4 regions of the Comamonas sp. MYb396 genome follow, and region 4 is predicted to be linked to each of the others. Evidence: predicted binding sites of a transcription regulator. Region 4 holds the regulator's gene; each other region holds the start of a gene.

Region 1 (5,353 bases), on a different contig from region 4:
TGCCGGGCCTCATTCCAGCGCCCCTTGCACCAGGCCGCGAAAGCCGTAGATCTGCCGGTCACCGCCAAGGTCCACCAGCTCCACCGTACGCTGCTGGCCCGGCTCAAAGCGCACCGCCATGCCGCTGGCAATATGCAGGCGCATGCCATGGGCCGCCTGGCGGTCAAAGACCAGGCCGGCATTGGTCTCGGCAAAGTGGTAGTGCGAGCCGACCTGGATGGGCCGGTCGCTGGCGTTGTTCACCACCAGCGTGGCGGTGCGGCGCCCCGGGTTCAGCACATGTTCGCCGTCATCCAGCAGCAGTTCACCTGGGATCATCGTGCTGCTCCTCGTCAGGCCAGGCGCGTCAGCATGGCTGCGCCCAAGACCGCGGTGGCGCCGCCCGCCAGCTTGGCCAGCCAGCGGTGGCGCTGCATCAGGGCCTTGCCCAGCACCATGCCGCCGACATGCAGCAGGGCCGAGCCCAGCGCCATGCCCGCCAAGGCACCCACAGAGGCCCAGCCTGTATCCGCTGCCAGTTCGAACCCATGGGCTGCGCCATGGAAAAACGCAAACACACCCGCCAGCGCAGCGGCCAGCACCCAGGGCATCTGCTTTTGCACTGCTACCAACAGGCCCAGCACCAAGACGGACGCAGCAATCATCGGCTCCACACCCGGCACCCACAGGCCCGCAAAACCCGCCAACGCCCCCGCTACCAGCAGGGCCACAAAGGCGGCCGGTGCGCGCCAGGCGGGCGTCACCGTCAGCGCACTCCAGGCGCCCACGGCCAGCATGGCCGCCATATGGTCCGCGCCGGTAAACGGGTGGGCAAAGGCATGGCCAAAGCTGCTCAAAAAGCCATGGTGGCCGCCGCCGTCGCTGCCCACATGGGCAAGTGCGGACAGAGGCAAGGCGGCAGCGGCAGCCGCCACGGTGGCAGAGAGTTTCTTGAAGTTCATGGTGCTAGGCTTGCGCAAGGGAAAAGAGGGGATTCAGACAATGGGCTCATGCACGGTGACGAGCTTGGTGCCATCGGGAAAGGTCGCCTCGATCTGGATATCGGCAATCATCTCGGGGATGCCCTCCATCACATCGGCGCGCGTGAGCACCGTGCGGCCAGCGCTCATCAGCTGGGCAACGGTCTTGCCATCGCGCGCGCCCTCCATCACAAAGGCGCTGATCAGCGCCACCGCCTCGGGGTAGTTCAGCTTGAGCCCCCGGGCCAGGCGCCGCTCGGCCAGCAAGGCGGCGGTAAAGATCAGCAGCTTGTCTTTTTCGCGAGGTGTCAGTTCCATACCTAGTGCAAAGCAAGGCACATGCCAAGGGGCTGCAGCGGCAGAGCATGCACGCTTTCCGTGCTGCATCCTCTGCTCATTGCACCACAAGCATGCAGACCTGCCGCGCATGCACCAATTCAGCACAGCCAGCACCCCAGGGCGGTGCAGTTCCTGGCACGTGGCTTGCAAAACCCCAGCCATGTCTTGTGCACCCTACTCACCTCCGATCCCGGCCCTTGGGCCCTGCTGGCCAGCGGGCATTCAGCACCAGCCGCAGCCATGAGCTGGCATTCCCAACTAGACCTGCGCTACGGCCAGCAAGCCGGCAAGACCTCGGTGCAGTTCAGCCACGATGGCCCGCTGCGCATTCTCAAAAGCCTCTACCCCGAAGGCCCGGGCATTTGCCACAACGTGCTGGTGCACCCGCCCGGCGGCCTGGTGGGGGGCGATGTGCTGGATATCTCGGTCGAGGTGGCGGCAGGCGCGCATGCGCTCATCACCACGCCGGGCGCAACGCGCTTTTACAAGAGCAATGGCCAGCCGGCCTTGCAGCGCACCCGCCTTAAGCTGCAGGCCGGCGCCCGGCTGGAATGGCTGCCGCTGGAGGCCATTGCCTATAACGCCTGCGATGCGGCGAACGAGCTGCAGATGGAACTGGCACCGGGAGCGGAGCTGCTGACCTGGGACATCACCGCGCTGGGCCTGCCGCTGGCCGGCCAGCCCTTTACCCAGGGCGTGTTTTCACAGCACATCGCCTGGCCGGGGCATTTTCTGGAACGGGGCCGCATCCGGGCCGATGATGAGTTGCTGCTCAACGGCCGGCTGGGCCTGGCGGGCCAGCGCTGCATGGGCAGCTTGCTCTATGCCAGCGGCTCACCGATCACCCGCGCGCAACGCGAAGCGCTGCTGGAGAGCACCCAACTGTTGCTGGAAGCCGCGCCTGCAGAGGTGATCGCGGGCGTGACTGCACCGAACGAGCACATGCTGGTGCTGCGTGGTCTGGCGCCCGTGGTGGAGCCCGCTATGCAGCTGTGGAAGACGGTCTGGGGCCACTGGCGCAGCAGCCTCTGGGGCTTGCCGGCGCAGCGGCCGCGTATCTGGTCGATGTAAGACCTGTTCAAAGGGGCTGCTTGCCCCGCGCGATTAAGCGCCGTCGATCAGCTGTTCGATATCCTTGGCGAGCGTATCGACCGGGGTGCCATAGCGGCTGTACAAACGCAGGCGGCCTTCCGGGTCGAAGATGTAGTCGCCCGCGGTATGGTCCATCGTGTAGCTGCCCGGGGTCTGGCCCTCGACCCGCTTGTAGTAAACCTTGAAGTCCTTGGCCATCTTGGCCGTTTCCTCGTCGCTGCCGCGCAGCGCCAGAAAGCTGGGGTCAAAGTTGGCGAGGTAGGCCTGCAGAATCTCGGGCGTGTCGCGGGAGGGATCGACCGATGCAAAGATCACCTGCAGCTTGTCACCCTTGGCGCCGAGCTTTTGCTTGACGGCCGCCAGGTCGCCCAAGGTGGTCGGGCAGACATCGGGGCACTGGGTAAAGCCAAAGAACACCAGCACGACCTTGCCCTTGAAATCCGCCATGCTGCGGCGCTGGCCATGCTGGTCGGGCATAGAGAAATCCTGCCCATACTCCTTGCTGCCGGTCAGGTCGATGGCGTTGAAATCGGCCTTGGATTTACAGGCGGAGAGGACACCGGCGGCCGAGGCCAGCATGGCCGAGCCCGCCAGCCAGCGAAGGGCATTGCGCTTGTTCATTGCAGATTTACCAGCTCACATAGTGGTCAACCAACAGCGCCACAAACAGCAGGCTGAGGTAGACCAGCGAAAAACGGAAAGTCTTGCGCGCCAGCGCATCGGAGTAATTGCGCCACAGCGCAAAGGCATAGCCAAAGAACCCGGCACCCAGCACCACGGCAGCCACCAGGTAGATCCAGGAGCTCATCTGGATGATGAAGGGCAGCAGGCCGGCGGCAAACAAGACCACGGTGTAGAGCAAGACCTGCACGCGGGTGTAATAGTTCCCATGGGTGACCGGCAGCATCGGCAGGCCGGACTTGCGGTAGTCCTCGACCCGGTACAGCGCCAGTGCCCAGAAGTGCGGCGGCGTCCACAGGAAGATGATCAAAAACAGCAACAGCGCCTGGGGCGAGACGTCGCCGGTCATCGCGGCCCAGCCCAGCACGGGGGGCATCGCACCCGATGCGCCACCGATCACGATGTTCTGCGGCGTCAGCGGCTTGAGGATCACCGTGTAGATGACGGCATAACCGACAAAGGTCGCAAAGGTCAGCCACATGGTGATGGCATTGATCCAGACGATCAGAATGGCCGAGCCGGCGATGCACAGCCCGGCAGAAAACATCAGGGTCTGCATGTTGGACAGCTCGCCGCGCGCGGTGGGGCGCCAGGCGGTGCGCTTCATGCGCGCATCGATGCTCTGCTCCACCAGGCAGTTGAAGGCCGCTGCGGCCCCCGCCACCAGCCAGATGCCCGCACAGGCGACGGCCATGCGCAGCAGCTCGGCGCCGGTGGGCACACCCGGCACGGCCAGCACCATGCCGATCAGTGCGCAAAACACAATCAGCTGCACCACCTTGGGTTTGGTCAATGCATAGAACTGCGCAAAGCGGTTCGGCATTGGCGTTGCGGCAAGTTCGGTCATCGGGGCACTCAGTCTTTGTTCCATACAGCGTCATCAACTCGCAGCACTGCGGGCAGGTTCAGGGCCCGCAGTACACCAGATCCAGGTCAGCACCACCATGATGGCGGCAGCGCCCCCGGTGTGCAAAACGGCCGCCAGCATCGGCCAGTCCAGCACCACATTCGACAGTCCCGTGGCAAATTGCAGCAGCGTCAGGCCCACGAGCCAGCGGCGCTGCTGCCGCAGCAGCGGCACCGTGCGCAGGGCCCAGCCCAGCCACAGCAAGGCGGCAATCACCAGGTAGGCAAACAGCCGGTGCATGTAGTGGATGGCCACCAGCGCTTCATAGCTGATGTGCGCACCGTCGGCCAGAAAGCCCAGCGGGCGCCAGATCTGGAACCCGTCAAAGTTCATCGCCGGCCACCAGGCGCCATTGCACATGGGAAAGCTGGTGCAGGCCAGCACCGCATAGTTGGTACTGACCCAGCCACCCAGGGTCACCTGCGCAAACACCAGCAGCGCCGTGACCGCCACCAGGCCGCGCAACAGGCGCGGCACTGGGACTAACCCTAGATTATCGGCAAATTGCGTGTGGCGCGTTGCCTGCACGGTTAATAGCATCAAGAGCACGGTGCCGCCCAGCAGGTGCAAGGTGACGATCGCCGGGAACAGCTTCATCGTCACCGTGAGCGCGCCAAAGGCCCCCTGGATCAGCACCCAGACCAGGGTGGCGGTCGGCCACCACGGGCTGATCGGCTGCGGACCCCGGCGTTTGCGCTGCAGCCAGGCACTGGCAGTGAGCACAATGATGAGGCCGCCCACGGCGGTGGCCAGGTAGCGGTGGATCATTTCCACCCAGGCCTTGCCATAGGTCACCGGGCCGGTCGGCATGGCCTCTTGCGCGGCAGAGATCTCGGCATGCGCGCCAATCGGGCTGGCACTGCCGTAGCAGCCCGGCCAGTCCGGGCAGCCCAGGCCCGAATCGGTCAGGCGCGTAAAGGCGCCAAACATCACCAGGTCAAAGGACAGGAACAGGGTCAGCACCGCCAGCACCTGCAGGCGCTTGAGCGGCGTGGCACCGCGGTGGCGCCACCAAATCCAGACGATGGGGCCCAGCGCAATGATGGCCCCGGTCAGCAACACACGCGCCAGCGGCGCGAAATCATATAAATCCTGCGATGTCATGCTAGCTATCCACTACCGCCCTTCCTTGTCCCAACTCGACGACGCGCGCAGCAGCCGCTCCAGATCCTTGCGCGCCTTGGCCGCATCGGAGCGGCTGAGCTGGGCAGGAAAACGCATCATCCAGTGGCCCAGCGGGTCCACCACGTACAAATGTTCGCCCAGCTGCTGGCCGGCTGCCGGCTGCAGCCACTGGGCCACCAGCGCCTGGGGCACCCGCAGCACGGTGGCCTGGTCCAGTGCCGTGCGCAAGGCTGGCGGCGGCTCGCCGTCG
Region 2 (5,353 bases), 200 kb from region 4:
GCCATGGGCGATGCGCAGCTCGCGCGCCACGATATCCATCACTGCGACCTGCCCGCCATGGGTGTTGAACATCAGCAGCTTGCGGATGCCCGCCCGCGCCACCGCCTGGCCCAGCGCCGTCCACAGGTCGATGATGAGCTTGGGCGGCAGGCTCAGGGTGCCGGGAAAGTTCAGGTGCTCGGTGCTCAGGCCAATGTTCTGCGCGGGCAGCACCAGCACCGGCACATCGGCCGGCAGCAGCGGCATGGCCGCCGCCACAATACCTTCCAGCAAAGTGGCATCGACGGACACCGGCAAATGCGGGCCATGCTGCTCCACCGCACCGACGGGCAGCACCGCCACCGTGCTGGCCGCCAGGCCGCTGGTCTGCGCCTGGGCAAATTCGCGCGTGCTGATATCCGCCCACCAGCGCGAGGACCAGGTGGCGACAGCAGGGTTTTCAGAGGCGGGCATGGGCATTCCAACAAAGGGCGGCACACCATGTGCCGGCGCAGCAGCTATCTTAGGCCATGCAGCTCAACCTAAGCCGTCTTGAGCCGGCGGTACAAGGTCTGCCGGCTGATGCCCAGCAGCTTGGCCGCCTGCGACACATTGCCCCGGCACTGCTGCAGCATCTGCGCAATGGCGGTGTGCGAGAGGGTTTTGAGATCGGTGGCCGGCAGGCTGGGCCGCTGCGCTTGCGCGGCCAAAGCGGCCACCGCCATCGGCGCGCCTTCGCGGTAGCGCAGCAGCTCCTGCGCCAGGTCATCGGAGAGCTGCGACCAGCCAATGGTGTCCTCGCCGGGCAGCAACAGCGCCGATGCGGTCTGCAGCGCATTGGCGTATTCGCGCAGATTGCCGGGCCAGGGGTAGTGCGCCATCGCAAAGGCCAGATCGGGGTGCAAGCGCACCGCTTGGCCGGGGTTGAACTGCTCCAGCAAACGGCGGGTGATGGCCTCGCGGTCGCTGCGCTCGCGCAGCGCGGGCAACTGCAAGGCCAGGCCGTTGATGCGGTAGAACAGATCGGCCCGAAAGCGCCCCTGCGCCACCGCTTCGCGCAGCTGGTGGTGGGTGGCGCAGACCAGCGCAAAATCGAGCTGCTGGGCCTTGCCGCCCCCCAGCGGGGTGATGCTGCGCTCCTGCAGCACGCGCAGCAAACGGGTTTGCAGCGCCAGCGGCATATCGCCAATTTCGTCGAGAAACAGCGTGCCGCCCTGGGCCTCGCGCAAGCGGCCCAGCTGGCCATCGCGCCGGGCGCCGGTAAAAGCACCTGATTCATAGCCAAACAGCTCGGCCTCGATCAAATGCTCTGGAATCGCCGCACAGTTGATGGCGACAAAAGGCGCAGCATGGCGCGCGCTGCTGTCGTGCAGCGCGCGGGCAAACAGCTCCTTGCCCACGCCCGATTCGCCCTGCACCAGCAAGGCAATGCCCTTGCCCCAGGTGCGCCGGCCGCGCTCTGCGGCGGCGCGCCAGCTCGGGTCGCCGGTGTCCAGCTGGGCCAGCGCATCAGGCGCTGATGGCTGGGGCACGGCCACGAGCGGCGCCCGGCCCCTGCGATCGCCTGGCAGCGCGGGCGGTGCAGCGGCCACCGGCGTGGCCTGTGCCGCCTGGGGCAGCACCAGGCGCGCAAACACGCTGCGGCCGGTGTGCAGGGCCGCCAGGTGCAGGCGTTCGGTCTGGGTGTGGCCCCGGGCCAGCCAGTCGCGCAGCGGCATCGCGCTGATATCGTCCCAGTGCAGATGGCCCCAGTCAGCGGCAGCAATCTTGAGGCTTTGCATGGCGGTGCGGTTGCCGCCCAGCAGCAAGCCATCGGGCGCGAGCGCCAGAATGCCTTCACCGGCAGTGCCCACCCCTTCGGCCTGGGTGTGGAAATGCATGCGCCAATCGCGCTGGTGGCGTGCCAGCAGCCAGCGGTTTTCGATCATGCGGGCAGCGGTGGTGGCCAGCCCCAAGGTATGGGCCTGGGCCAGGCGCTGGTCGCCAGAGATATCGAGCACGCCCAGCAGCTGGCCCTGGGCGCTGAAGATGGGCGAGGCTGCGCAGTTCAAAAAGCTGTTGGCCTCCAGAAAGTGCTCGGCACCTTCCACACGCAGTGGCGCGGCCTCGACCAGCGCGGTGCCAATCGCATTAGTGCCGCGCGCCTCTTCGGTCCAGATCGCGCCACTGCGCAGCGCCACGCGCTCGGCCTTGTTCAGGAAAGGGGCGTCACCCAAGGTGTGCAGCAAGGTGCTTTGGGCATTGGCCAGGATGACCATGCTGTGGCTGTCCTGGATCTGCTCGAACACATAGTCCATCACTGGCCGGGCAATGGCGAGCAGGTCTTCGCTGCGCGTGAGCACCTGGCGCATTTCGGAGCCGGTGAGCGGGTCACCGCCAGACACCCGGCCGACCGGCTGCACCCCCGCGCGCAGGCTGCGCTGCCAGGAGCTGGCAATGCGCGCCTGCACGGCCCCGGGCGGGCATTCACCATGTGCCAACAAATGCACCCGTGCCTGGCGCAGCACCTGGGAGGTGATCTGGGGATCCATGTTGTCTCCTTGCAAGCCTGTCTGCGCAGGCCCATGGGGACAGTATAGGAAAGCGGCCGCGCCGGGTCGCCCCGAATAGCCATGCCGCTGTCCGACTGTTCCAGATTGGAACACCTGCCTTGTCCAGCGCTGTTCCATCCGCTGTCCGGGCTTCACAGCAAGCTCAAACAAATCAACCACTTGGCACGCAATCAGGCCTGGCATGCATCTTGATATATCTGGTGTGACTCGTGCCCTCAGCGGCATTGCAGCCGGCACGAATCAGCTTGCGATATCCATTTCCAAGGAGACACACCATGCAATACGTATTTCCCGGCCAATCGGGCGCCAAGATCAGCTACAAAAAGCAGTACAACAACTTCATTGGCGGCCAGTGGAAGGCGCCCGTCAAAGGCCAGTACTTTGATGTGATCTCGCCGATCAACGGCCAGGTCTACACACAGGCCGCACGCTCGACCGCCGAAGATGTGGAGCTGGCACTGGATGCCGCCCATGCCGCGGCCGACGCCTGGGGCAAGAAGTCGGCGACCGAGCGCTCCAATGTGCTGCTGCAGATTGCCGACCGCATCGACGCGAATACCGAACTGCTGGCCTACGCCGAGACCGTGGACAACGGCAAGGCGATCCGCGAGACGCTCAATGCCGACATTCCGCTGTCGGCCGACCACTTCCGCTACTTTGCCGGCGCGCTGCGGGCGCAGGAAGGCGGCATCAGCGAGATCGACAGCACGACGGTGGCCTACCACTACCACGAGCCGCTGGGCGTCGTCGGCCAGATCATTCCCTGGAACTTCCCCATCCTGATGGCTGCCTGGAAGCTGGCGCCCGCCATTGCCGCCGGCAACTGCGTGGTGCTCAAGCCCGCAGAATCCACCCCCATCAGCCTGCTGATCCTCATCGAGCTGATCGAAGACCTGCTGCCCGCTGGCGTGCTCAACGTGGTCAACGGCTATGGCCGTGAGGCCGGCATGCCGCTGGCCAACAGCAAGCGCATCGCCAAGATTGCCTTTACCGGCTCGACCAGCACCGGCCGCGTCATCGCCCAGGCTGCTGCCAACAACCTGATCCCCGCAACACTGGAGCTGGGCGGCAAGTCGCCCAATGTGTTCTTTGCTGATGTGATGGACCAGGACGACTCCTTCCTCGACAAGGCGATCGAAGGCCTGGTGCTGTTCGCCTTCAACCAGGGCGAGGTCTGCACCTGCCCCAGCCGCGCGCTGATCCATGAGTCCATCTATGACCGCTTCATGGAAAAGGTGCTCAAGCGCATTGCCGCCATCAAGCACGGCAACCCGCTGGACACCGACAGCATGATGGGTGCGCAGGCCAGCAAGGAGCAGCTGATCAAGATCAGCAGCTACCTGGACCTGGGCCGCCAGGAAGGCGCCGAGGTGCTGATCGGCGGCGCCGAAGCCAAGCTCGGCGGCGATCTGGACGGCGGCTACTATGTGCAGCCCACGGTGTTCAAGGGCCACAACAAGATGCGCATCTTCCAGGAAGAGATCTTTGGCCCGGTGCTGGCCGTCACCACCTTCAAGACCGAAGAAGAAGCGCTGGAGCTGGCCAACGACACCTTGTACGGCCTGGGCGCAGGTGTGTGGACGCGCAACGGCAACCTGGCCTACCGCATGGGCCGCGCGATCAAGGCCGGCCGCGTCTGGACCAACTGCTACCACCACTACCCCGCCCACGCTGCCTTTGGCGGCTACAAAGAGTCCGGCATCGGCCGTGAGAACCACAAGATGATGCTCAACCACTACCAGCAGACCAAGAATCTGTTGGTGTCCTACTCCGAAAACAAGCTGGGCTTCTTCTAATAGAACGGTGTGCTGGGCGGTGTGCCCGGCCCAGGGCGCCATGGCGCTTTGGACTGGGGCCACGCACACCGGTCTGTGCAAATCCACCCCTACCGGCAGGCATGGCCCATGCCTTGCCTGCCATCACCGGAGACAGCAACATGGTTGTGGAAAAAGTGGTGGCCACGCCGGCCGCGCAAGCGCTGATTGCCTTGCTCAAAGACAAGCATGGCCCTGGCCTGATGTTTCACCAATCGGGCGGCTGCTGCGACAACAGCGCAGCCAACTGTTACCTGCTGGGCGAGCTGACCATTGGCCAGGGCGATGTCTACCTGGGCGATATAGGGGGCTGCCCGTTTTATATGAGCACCTCCCAGTACGCCTACTGGAAGCACACCCAGCTGATCATCGATGTGATCGACACCCACGGCGGCGGCACCTTCTCGCTCGAAGGGCCCGAAGGCAAGGCCTTCCATACGCGCTCGCGCGTCTTCAGCGACGAGGAGTTGGCGGCACTGCAGCAACAGGACGCACAAGGCATTGCAAACAATGCGCAGTGCTAGGCCATGGCAAGCGTTGCGCCTACTGCACAACCATGGTGCAAAAATAGAAATATTCTTTTTTATTCAATAGCTTAATTAATAACCATGGATGCAGACTGGTGAAATTGTTGCAATGCAGCATTCTTGCAAGCTCTCTACAATTTCCACTCTACCAACCCCACAGTGGAAGCCATGACTGCCCAACACACTACCCAAGCCAAGGTCCAGAATCTGGCCACCAAAAGCCTGGAGCTAAGCTTGGCTGCTCCCCAGGTGGTCGCACAGCGCGTCGGCCGCATGATGCTCGCGGGCTCCCAGCCCTCGGCCCGCGACCAGCAGGAGTTCTACCGCATGGGCAACGAGAAGGTCGCCGCCTTCTACGAATCCTGGATCGGCATGTGGACCCAGGCCTGCACGGCCTACTGGCAGACCGCCGCCAGCCTGTACACGGCCCCCGGGCTGCTCACCCCCAGCAGCAGCAACCCGCTCGCGGCCTTTGGCGTGG
Region 3 (5,353 bases), on a different contig from region 4:
CATGCGAGGTGCCGCCAAAGTGTGGACAATGGCGGCCTGTGCGGCCCAGGGCCGCGTTCTCTTCTGCACCAACCATGACCGATACCACTGCCCGCCCCGAACTGCCCGACCACCTGTCTATCGATCCCAAGAGCCCGCACTTTGTGCGCGAGGTCTTCAACCACGACATCGGCATCCGCTTCAACGGCACCGAGCGCGTGGACGTCGAGGAATACTGCGTGAGCGAAGGCTGGGTCAAGGTGCCCGCCGGCAAGACCGTGGACCGCAAGGGCAAGCCCCTGCTGATCAAGCTCAAGGGCAAGGTCGAGGCCTATTACAAGGACTGAGTCCTGGGCTGCATAGAATGCGGCCCCGTAAAACGAAAACCCGACCCAGGCGGGCCTTTCAAGGCGAGCATGGCTCGGGTTTTTGTATGTGGCGCGGTCGATGCCGCGCGCCTCAGCGCTTCAGAAGCTTGCGATCAGGCCAGCGCCTCGGCCGGGCCAAAGAACTCATAGCGCACCTGGGCATCGGGCACGCCGAGCTTGCGCAGCGAGGCCTTGACCGAGCGCATAAAGGGCTTGGGGCCAAGAAAGTAGACATCGGCATCGCGCGAGGCCGGCAGCCACTGGCCCAGCAGGTCCTCGGTCAGATGGCCCTGGGCAGCCACCGCCTCGCCGTCGGCCACCTTGTCGTACACATAGAGCGGCTGCAGCTGGCGGTGCGCCTGGGCCAGCGCATCGATTTGCGGGCGGAAGGCATGCACGGCGCTGTCCCGGGCGCAGTGGATAAAGGTGATGGGGCGCTCGGTCTGCAGCGCGGCTTCGAGCATCGGCAAGGTGGGGGTGATGCCCACGCCACCGCTGATCAGCACCAGCGGGCGCTCGCTCGCCTGCAAGGTGAAATGGCCGGCCGGTGCAAACAGCTCCAGGGTGTCGCCCACTTGCAGGTCATGCAGGTAGTTGGAGACCTTGCCACCGGGCTCGCGCTTGACGCTGATGCGGTAGCTGCGGCCATTGCTCGGGGCCGACAGCGAGTAGTTGCGGCGCTGCTCGGTGCCACCCACGATGGCGCGCAGGCCGATGTACTGGCCCGGCTGGTGGGCGATTACCGCCTTGCCGTCGACCGGCTCCAGGTAGAAGGAGCTGATCTCGGCGCTCTCGGCCACCTTTTGCACCAGCTTGAAAGTACGCGCACCGCGCCAGCCGCCTTCGGCATGGGCAATGTCGTCATAGGCCTTGGCCTCGGCAGCGATCAGGATGTCGGCCAGCTGGGTGTAGGCAGCGGCCCAGGCATCGATCACCGCATCGGTGGCGATCTCGGCGCCCAGCACCTCGCGGATCGCGCGCAGCAGGCAGCTGCCAACGATCTGGTACTGGTCCGGCTGCACCTGCAGCGCCACATGCTTGTTGATGATCTGCGCGGGCAGGTCGCCCAGGTTCTCCAGCTTGTCGATGTGCTTCGCATACATCAGCACGCTGTGGGCCAGTGCGCGGGGCTGGGCACCGCTTTGCTGGTGGGCCTGGTTGAAGAGCGGGCGCACCTCGGGGTACTCGCTCAGCATCATCTGGTAGAAGTGCGTGGTCAGCGCCTCGCCGCCGGTCTCCAGCAGCGGGACGGTGGCCTGGATGATCTGTTTTTGGCTATCGCTCAGCATCTAACTCTCCTTGCATGTGGTTGGTCTTGACAATGCATGCAGCGTGCCAACACCGTGTTTGTGGAATATCAATACATTGCACAATGCATGCAGTCATACTGACATCATCTAAATGCTGTGTTTTTGACACCCCGAGTCGTTTTGACATCCTCCAAAATCCTCAACGCCGTGATTCCGCTGGTGGCCGATCTGGCCCAGGAGCTGCCCGAGCGCGAGCGCCTGCGCCGCCTGCTCGCGGCCTTGCGCACCTTGTTGCCCGCCGATGCGGTGGCGCTGCTGCGCCTCAACGGCGAGTGGCTGGAGCCGGTGGCCATCGATGGCCTGGTGCCCGATACCCTGGGCCGGCGCTTCAAGGTGGCCGAGCACCCGCGCCTGGCCCAGCTGCTGGCCGCTGGCCAGGCCATGCGCTTTGCGCCCGACAGCCCCCTGCCCGACCCCTATGACGGCCTGATCACCACCCCCGGCGAGCTGCATGTGCATGACTGCATGGGCTGCGTGCTGCAGACCGGGGGCCTCGCCTGGGGCCTGTTGACCCTGGATGCGCTGGAGCCCGACCGTTTTGCCGATGGCAATGCGCTCGAACTGCTGCAGGCCTTCAGCAACCTGGCTGCCGCCACCGTGGCCACGGCCGAGCGGGTGCAGCAGCTGTCCCAGGCCGCGCGCAGCGCCACGGCGCCCACACCGCGCAATGCAGGTGCGGATCGCAGCCGCCAGATCCTGGGCACCAGTCCGGCCATCCGCCAACTGCAAAGCAGCATTGCGCTGGTCGCCGCCAGCGACCTGTGCGTTCTGATCACCGGCGAGACCGGCACCGGCAAGGAGCTGGTGGCCCAGGCCGTGCATGCGCAGTCGCCGCGCGCGGCACAACCGCTGGTCAGCATCAACTGCGCCGCCCTGCCGGACAACCTGGTCGAGAGCGAGCTGTTCGGCCATGTGCGCGGCGCCTTCACCGGCGCGTTGAGCGAGCGGCGCGGCAAGTTCGAGCAGGCCCAGCATGGAACTCTTTTCCTTGACGAGGTCGGCGAGCTGTCACTGTCGGTGCAGGCCAAGCTGCTGCGCGTGCTGCAAAGCGGCCAGCTGCAGCGCCTGGGCTCGGACCGCGAGCACCAGGTCGATGTGCGCGTGATCGCCGCCACCAACCGCGACCTGGCCGCCGAAGTGCAGGCCGGCCGCATGCGCGCCGACTTCTACCACCGCCTCTGCGTCTACCCGGTCGTGGTGCCGCCGCTGCGTGCGCGGGACAGCGACACCCTGGTGCTCGCCGGCTGCTTTCTGGAAGAGAACCGCGCCCGCCTGCAGCTGGGCGGCCTGCGGCTCGATGCCGCCGCCCAGGCGGCCCTGCTGCGCTACCCCTGGCCGGGCAATGTGCGCGAGCTGGAGCACTGCATCAGCCGCGCGGTGCTCAAGGCGCTCAGCCGCACCCTGGGCCAGCGCAAGGACAGCAGCAAGCCGCGCATGCTGAGCATTGGTGAGGAAGACCTGTGGGACGGCGCCGCCGCCGCGCCGCTGCCGCCCGGCCAGCAGGCAGCCGGCCTTATCGCGCCCCTGCGCGCGTCCGAAATGGCCGAAGTGGCCGAAGGGCTAACAGCCAGCGCCGAGACCTTGGGCCTGCGCGCCCAGGTGGAGCGCTACGAGCGCCAATTGCTCAGCGCCAGCCTGGCCCGCCATAACGGCAACTGGGCGGCAGCAGCGCGCGAGCTGCAACTGGACCGCGCCAACCTGCAGCGACTGGCCAAGCGACTGGGGGTGGAGCGCTGAGCCGTCAATGCACCCATCGCCTAAACAACAAAAAGCCTCCGCGCCAGCAAGACGCGGAGGCTTTTTAGCTTGTGAGTAGTGTCGTTTACTGGCCCTTGACGCCCAGCAGTTCCACTTCAAAGTTCAAGGTGGCGTTCGGCGGGATCACGCCGCCCGCGCCACGGGCGCCATAGGCGATGGAGGCCGGGCAGGTCAGCTTGGCCTTGCCGCCGACCTTCATCAGCTGCAGACCTTCGGTCCAGCAGGGGATCACGCCACCCAGCGAGAACTCGATCGGCTCACCGCGCTTGTAGGAGCTGTCGAACTCCTTGCCGCTGTCGGGGAAGGTGCCCTTGTAGTGCACCTTGACGGTATCTTCCTTCTTGGGGCTGACGCCGGAGCCGTCCTTGATGCTTTCAAACACCAGGCCACTCTTGGTCGTCACAGGCTTGCTTTGTGCCTGGGCAAAGCCGGCGGTCAGGGCGATGGCAGCGAACAGGGCGCTGGCGGTCAATGCTTTCATGGCGAAATCCAATCCAATGTTCTTCAGAAAAACCAGCATTCTGCACCCGGATAGCAGGCGCAGAACGCGTTAAAAACACAAGTTAACCCTTGATACCCAAACCATCGAGCGCCTGGCGCAGATGGCCCACGGTGCGATCGACGTTGTGCCATTTGTCCAGGCCAAACAGGCCGATGCGGAAGGTCTTGAACTCCGGCCCTTCATCGCACATCAGCGGCACGCCAGCGGCGGTCTGCAGGCCGACGCTGGCGAACTTCTTGCTGTTCTGGATCTCCGGGTCGGTGGTGAAGCTGACGACCACGCCGGGCGCCTCAAAACCTGGCGCCGCCACGCTCGGAAAGCCGCGCGCCTTGAGCAGTGCGCGCACTTCCTTGCCCAGCTGGGTCTGCTCCTCGCGCAGCTTGTCCAGGCCATAGGCCTCGGCCTCCTGCATCACCTTGCTCAGTTGCACCAGCGAATCGGTGGGCATGGTCGCGTGGTAGGCATGCTGGCCCTTTTCGTAGCCCTCGGCAATCTGCATCCACTTCTTCAGGTCGCAAGAGAAGCTGCTGCTCTTGGTATCTTCGATGGCCTTGCGCGCGCGCTCGGACAGCATCACCATCGCGCAGCAAGGCGGGCCGCTCCAGCCCTTTTGCGGCGCGGTGATCAGCACATCGACACCGGTCTTTTGCATGTCCACCCAGATGGCGCCGCTGGCCACGCAGTCGAGCACCATCAGCGCGCCGACCTCATGCGCGGCGGCGCTGATGGTCTGGATGTAGTCGTCGGGCAGCACAATGCCGCTGGCCGTCTCGACATGCGGGGCAAACACCACCTGGGGCTTTTCCTTGCGGATCGCGGCGGCTACTTCTTCGGCCGGGCATGGGGCCCAGGCATCTTGCGGGCCCGTGCCCTGGGGGCGGGCCTTGCAAATGACAGCACTGCCGCCCAGGCCGCCTTCGTCGAAAATCTGCGTCCAGCGGTAGCTGAACCAGCCATTGCGCACAATCAGCACCTTGGCGCGGTTGGCAAACTGGCGGGCGACGGCCTCCATACCAAAGGTGCCGCTGCCCGGCACGATCACGGCCGTGTGTGCGTGGTAGGTGGTCTTGAGGATGCGCAGCACCTCGCCCATCACACCGATGAAGCGGTGCGACATGTGGTTGAGCGCGCGGTCGGTGTAGACCACCGAAAACTCCAACAGACCATCGGGGTCAACGTCGGGTAGCAATCCTGGCATGGGGGTCTCCTGTCTATTTGAGGGGGTACACAGAACAATCGGGGGCCAGCTTAGCACGCAGCTTCAAGCGCTGCTGCGGGCTGGCGGGTTGGCAGAGGGGACCCTTCAGTGGGCGCTGCCGTAGTCGCGCTGGCCAAAGATGCCGCTGCCCACACGCACCATCGTCGAGCCGGCCTCAACGGCGGCCTGCAGATCGGCCGTCATGCCCAGCGAGATGGTGTCCCACTGCGCCAGCTGC
Region 4 (5,353 bases):
GATCCCAAGCCCGGCGCGCCCAAGAAGGACCGCGTGCGCGTGATCCTGACGCCCAAGGCCGACGCCAAGGCGGACGACAAGGCCAGCGCCCCGGCCAAGCCCGCTGCCGATGACAAGACGCCATTGCGCCCCAGCACCCAACTGAACGACGGAGCCAAGTAACCGTGGCAGAAAACTCGTCGACCATTTCCGTCAATGCCCGGGTCGCCAACAGCGACCACCGCAGCCAGCTGGAGGTCTTGCACCTGGAGAAGTCCTACGGCAGCCGCAAGGTGGTCAAGGATGTATCGCTGTCGGTGCGCAAAGGCGAAGTGGTGGGTTTGCTCGGCCCCAATGGCGCGGGCAAGACCACCTCGTTCTACATGATCGTGGGCCTGGTGCGCAGCGATGGCGGGGATATCCGCATCGATGGGCAGTCGGTGGCCAATATGCCGATCCACCAGCGCTCGCAGCTGGGCCTGTCCTACCTGCCGCAGGAAGCCTCGATCTTTCGCAAGCTCAGCGTGCAGGACAATGTGCGCGCCGTGCTGGAGCTGCAAAAGGATGAGCATGGCAAGCCGCTCTCGCGCGCCGAGGTCGAGCGCCAGCTCACCGCGCTGCTGCAGGAGCTGCGGGTCGAGCACCTGCGCGAGTCACCGTCGGTGGCGCTGTCCGGCGGTGAGCGCCGCCGCGTCGAGATCGCCCGTGCACTGGCCACCCAGCCCCGTTTCATCTTGCTCGACGAGCCCTTCGCCGGCATCGACCCCATCGCCGTGATCGAGATCCAGCGCATTGTCGCCTTCCTCAAGGAGCGCGGCATTGGCGTGCTGATCACCGACCACAATGTGCGCGAAACCCTGGGTATCTGTGACCATGCCTGCATCATCAGCGATGGCAAGGTGCTGGCCGCCGGGACGCCGCAAGAGATTGTGGAGAACGCAGAGGTCCGGAGGGTGTATCTGGGTGAACATTTCCGTATGTGACACCGCACGCCTTGGCGGGCGTGCCAGCCAAGCTACCGACCCGCGTTGCGGGCCCGGTAGGGCTGATCTGTTGCCAACTGCCGCAGCCGCTGCAAAGGCGCAGCCATGATGCCGTCGCTGTCGCTGCGCGTATCGCAGAATCTGACCCTGACGCCCCAGCTGCAGCAGTCGATTCGCCTGTTGCAGCTGTCCACGCAGGAGCTGACGCAGGAAGTCGAGCAGATGCTCGACGAAAACCCGTTTCTGGAGCGTGAGGGCGAAGAGGCAACCGAGGCCGAAGCCGGTAAAGAAGCCGCTGAATCTGCCGAAGCTGCAGAAGCAGCCGACAAGGTTGCCGATACTGCTGCCAGCGCCGACACCAACAACAGCAGCGATTTCGAGCCCGGAACCTCCGACCAGCCGCTGGATTTTGCTGCGGGCAAGGAAACCGGCGTCGATGCCGAGGCCGCTGCCGGCGATTCGGCATCGGACTGGGAAGAGTGGGGCGGCGATCTGCCCGCCCGCTCCAGCGCAGGCGATGACGACGACGAGACGCCGATGTCCGACCGGCGCAGCGAGCACCTGAGCCTGCAGGATGTGCTGCACCGCCAGGCCTTGTCGCTGCGCCTGTGCCAGGAAGACCGGGCCGCACTCTACTTTCTGATCGAATCGCTGAACGACGACGGCTACCTCGAAGAAACGCTGGCCGAGCTCGCGCAAAGCTTTGGCGATGCCTCGGACCCCGAGCGCTACGAGGCGCTGCTGCACCACCTGACCGTGGCGCTGCGCTTGCTGCAAAGCCTGGAGCCGATTGGTGTGGGCGCGCGCAACCTGTCCGAGTGCATGCAGCTGCAGATCAAGGCCCAGCAGCGCCTCTTGGATGAAGAGGGCTCGGACACGCCCGAGGCCGATGCGCTGGCGCTGGAGACTGCCTTGCTGGTCTGCCAGGAGTCCCTTGATCTGCTGGCGCGCCGTGATGTGCGCAAGCTGGTGCAGCTGACCGGCTGTAACGAGGCGGCGGTGCGCAGCGCGCTGGCGCTGATCGCCAAGCTCGAACCCCGCCCCGGCCGGCCCTATGCCGATGTGGACCGCAACACCATCATCCCCGATGTCATCGTGCGACCCAGCAATGAGCGCGGCCTGCCGGTGCCCGGTTTCAGCGTGCAGCTCAATGCCGAGGTGATGCCGCGCCTGCGCGTGCAGGATGTCTACGCCAATGCCTTGCGCAGCCACAAGGGCAGCGAAGGCCATGGCGCGCTGCAGCAGCGGCTGCAGGAGGCGCGCTGGTTCATCAAGAACATCCAGCAGCGCTTTGACACCATCTTGCGCGTCTCGCAGGCCATCGTCGAGCGCCAGCGCAATTTCTTTGTGCATGGCGAGCTGGCGATGCGCCCCATGGTGCTGCGCGAGATTGCCGATGAGCTGGGCCTGCACGAATCCACCATCAGCCGCGTGACGACGGCCAAGTACATGGCCACGCCGCAGGGCACGTTTGAGCTCAAGTACTTTTTTGGCTCGGGCCTGGGCACCGAGACAGGCGGCAGCGCGTCGAGCACGGCCGTCAAGGCGCTGATCAAGCAGCTGCTGGACGAGGAAAGCGCGAAGAAGCCGCTGTCGGATGCAAAAATCGCCGATCTGCTGCAGGCCCAGGGCATTGAATGCGCGCGCCGCACGGTGGCCAAGTACCGCGAGGCGATGCGCATCCCGCCGGCCAGCCTGCGCAAGGCGCTGTAAACGCAAGCAGCCCGGGCCCATAAAAAAACCGCAGTTGCGTTATGCACTGCGGTTTTTGCTTTCGGATGGCGCCGTTTTACTTCGGCCACAGCCACCAGATGAACAAGGCCAGTACGGCCAGCATCAGGCCGAACTTGGTGAGCTTGTAGGCGGTCTTGTTCCAGGCCTTGAAGCGGCGGCGGTACTGGCCCATGTAGAACGAGATCTTGAAGATGCGGCTGATGAAGCCGCGCGGATCGCCTTCGTTGTTGGGCGAGCTGGCAGCAGCCACCACATGCGTGCCCAGCCAGCGGTTGAGCCACTGTGCAAAGCCATTGGTCATCGGGCGCTCGACATCGCAGAACAGCACGATGCGGTTGCCTTCGGAGCCGTTCTCGGCCCAGTGCATAAAGGTCTCGTCAAAGATCACGCCTTCGCCCTCGCGCCAGCTGTAGGGCGTGCCATCGACCTCGATCATGCAGCGGTCATCATTGGGCGCCAGCACGGCGAGGTGGTAGCGCAGCGAGCCGGCATAGGGATCGCGGTGCAGGTTGAGCTTGGCGCCGGGTGGCAGCTCGGCAAACATGGCGGCCTTGATGCCGGGGATGGACTGCACCAGCGCCGTGGTCTTGGGGCACAGCTCCATCGCAGACGGGTGGGCCTGGCCATACCACTTCAGGTAGAAGCGCTTCCAGCCGGTCTTGAAGAAGGAGTTGAAGCCCGCGTCGTCGTTGTTGGCCGCCGCCTTGATCTGCATGGCCTGGTGCAGGCCGATGGCCTCTTCGCGGATCTCGCGCCAGTGGGCCTGCAGTGGGGCCAGGTCGGGGAAGGTGCTGGTGGGCAGGTAGGGCGTGCGCGGTACCTTGCTGAACATCAGCATGAACACATTGAACGGCGCCGTGAAGGTGGAGTGGTCAAACAGCTGGCGCAGCAGCTTGTGCCGCACCTTGCCGCGCAGGTGCATGTAGAGGCCGCAGCCAAAGAAAAGCAGCACCAGGGCCAGAACGATGATTTTTGCCATAGACAGCGATTTTAGCGACTGCGCTGTGGCGGCGGTCTGCGCAAGCGCAAACTGGCGCGCGGCAAGGGCTGCGGGGCGGTGGGATGGCCTGCTGCCAGCAGGCCTATTGCGGTTTTGTCAACGGCAGGCCGGGTGGGCTTACCTGGGCTGGGCGGCAAAGGCGGTCTTGAGGCGCTGCAGCATCTCGCGGTTGAGCTGGCGCTGCTGGCCGCTCCAGTGCGTCATCGCCTTGTTCAGCTCGGCCTGCAGTGCGTTGGCGGTCTGCCAGTCGCCCTGGCCTGCGGCCCAGATCGCGTACTCGGCCATCACATCGAAGCTGCCCGAGTGCTGGCGCGCAAAGTCAAAGCTCTTGCGTGCCATCGCCTGGTCGCCCAGCTGGGCATAGGCCTTGGCCACCAGCAGGCCCACGGCCTCGGCCCGAAAGTGCACATCGGCCTGGGCAATCACGCGCAGCTGCTGCAGCGCCTGCTGCGGATGGCCGGCCTGGTAGGCCGCTTGCGCAGCGCCCCAACGGATATCGAGGTCGTTGGCAAACGGGCCCTTCATGCTGGCCTCGAAGTGGCCAAAGGCCTGCTCGGCCTGGCCATTGGCCAGCAGGGCCTGGGCCAGGCGGATCTGGTTCTGCGCGGTGGGGCTGTAGTCGTAGGCGGCCTGGGCTTCGCGCACTTCGCGGGTCGGGTCCAGCGCCTTGACGGCATTGCTCGCCAGGCTGCGGGCATGGCGCTGCAGGCGCGAATTGGGCAGGTAGATGGCAAAGAAATACACCACGCTGCCCAGGAAGGGGAAGGCCAGCAGCACAAACAGCCAGTAGTTGTTCTGGCCGCTGCGCACGGCGTGGACCGCAAAAAACAGTGCAATGATGACGTGTACGCCGGCTCCGAGGTAGGGCATCCGCATTCTCTCTGAGTGATGGAGGGGAAGGGCGGCTGCACCGAGGGCTGCGGCCCGCTCTGGGGCCAGACTATAGCAGCCAGCCACCCGTTACGCCTGCGCTATGGGAGCCGGGCTGGCGAATGCCACTGGCACAGTCCACATTCCCGTGCGCTTGGCAGACAATGGGGCAAGCGCGTATGCTTGCCCCCCTGCTTATGAACCAACTGCATTTGTTTTTGCCCTGCGCCGCCGGCGTCGAGGGCCTTTTGGCGGACGAAGTCCATGCCATCACCGGCGCCAGCGGCCAGGACCTCCTGGTGGCGCGCGGCGGCGTCATGCTGCGCGGCATGTGGCGCGATGCGCTGCTGCTGAACCTGCACAGCCGCCTGGCCCAGCGTGTGCTGGTCGAGCTCTCGCACAGCATGTACCGCAACGAGAACGACCTCTACCGTGCCGCCAGCGAGGTGGCCTGGGAGATCTGGTTCTCGCCCAAGGAGACCTTCAAGATCGAGGTCACCTCCCAGCACAGCCCGCTGACCAGCCTGAACTTTGCCGCGCTGCGCGTCAAGGATGCGATTGCCGACCGCTTCCGCGAGCGGCGCCACGGCGTGCGCCCCAGTGTGGAGACGCACCACCCCGATGTGCGCGTGCACCTGCACCTGACCACCGATGGCGCCACCATCTATATCGACACCTCGGGCGAGGCGCTGTTCAAGCGCGGCTGGCGCGAGGACAAGGGCGATGCCCCGCTCAAGGAAACGCTGGCCGCGGCGATGATTGCCGCGAGCGGCTGGGACCCGCATGG

What was found. The regulator sigma-54, encoded in region 4, starts transcription at its own class of promoters, with help from an activator protein. The targets are predictions, from matches to a motif close to TGGCANGNAANCTGCTTT.
Region 1: the regulator sigma-54 is predicted to act here: its motif matches at 1,432-1,449, upstream of WH265_RS06995 (urease accessory protein UreD).
Region 2: the regulator sigma-54 is predicted to act here: its motif matches at 2,709-2,726, upstream of exaC (acetaldehyde dehydrogenase ExaC).
Region 3: the regulator sigma-54 is predicted to act here: its motif matches at 1,668-1,685, upstream of hmpA (NO-inducible flavohemoprotein).

What each region holds. Positions count from the first base shown of each region.
Region 1 covers NZ_JBBGYU010000002.1:621,667-627,019, forward strand. The annotation lists gene WH265_RS06980 (urease subunit beta) at 10-318, opposite strand; gene WH265_RS06985 (HupE/UreJ family protein) at 333-941, opposite strand; gene WH265_RS06990 (urease subunit gamma) at 975-1,277, opposite strand; gene WH265_RS06995 (urease accessory protein UreD) at 1,539-2,369, shown strand; gene WH265_RS07000 (SCO family protein) at 2,403-3,011, opposite strand; gene cyoE (heme o synthase) at 3,019-3,918, opposite strand; gene WH265_RS07010 (COX15/CtaA family protein) at 3,952-5,082, opposite strand; gene WH265_RS07015 (SCO family protein) at 5,095-5,353, opposite strand, start outside.
Region 2 covers NZ_JBBGYU010000011.1:217,421-222,773, reverse strand. The annotation lists gene WH265_RS22300 (creatininase family protein) at 1-453, opposite strand, end outside; gene WH265_RS22295 (sigma-54-dependent Fis family transcriptional regulator) at 522-2,510, opposite strand; gene exaC (acetaldehyde dehydrogenase ExaC) at 2,807-4,327, shown strand; gene WH265_RS22285 (DUF779 domain-containing protein) at 4,468-4,869, shown strand; gene WH265_RS22280 (polyhydroxyalkanoate granule-associated phasin) at 5,041-5,353, shown strand, end outside.
Region 3 covers NZ_JBBGYU010000009.1:196,562-201,914, reverse strand. The annotation lists gene WH265_RS19995 (DUF3297 family protein) at 75-326, shown strand; gene hmpA (NO-inducible flavohemoprotein) at 461-1,636, opposite strand; gene norR (nitric oxide reductase transcriptional regulator NorR) at 1,778-3,394, shown strand; gene WH265_RS19980 (FKBP-type peptidyl-prolyl cis-trans isomerase) at 3,480-3,896, opposite strand; gene WH265_RS19975 (pyridoxal-phosphate-dependent aminotransferase family protein) at 3,979-5,115, opposite strand; gene WH265_RS19970 (YggS family pyridoxal phosphate-dependent enzyme) at 5,221-5,353, opposite strand, start outside.
Region 4 covers NZ_JBBGYU010000011.1:14,634-19,986, forward strand. The annotation lists gene lptA (lipopolysaccharide transport periplasmic protein LptA) at 1-162, shown strand, start outside; gene lptB (LPS export ABC transporter ATP-binding protein) at 186-962, shown strand; gene WH265_RS21325 (RNA polymerase factor sigma-54) at 1,068-2,675, shown strand; gene WH265_RS21330 (aspartyl/asparaginyl beta-hydroxylase domain-containing protein) at 2,752-3,666, opposite strand; gene WH265_RS21335 (hypothetical protein) at 3,814-4,566, opposite strand; gene WH265_RS21340 (THUMP domain-containing class I SAM-dependent RNA methyltransferase) at 4,764-5,353, shown strand, end outside.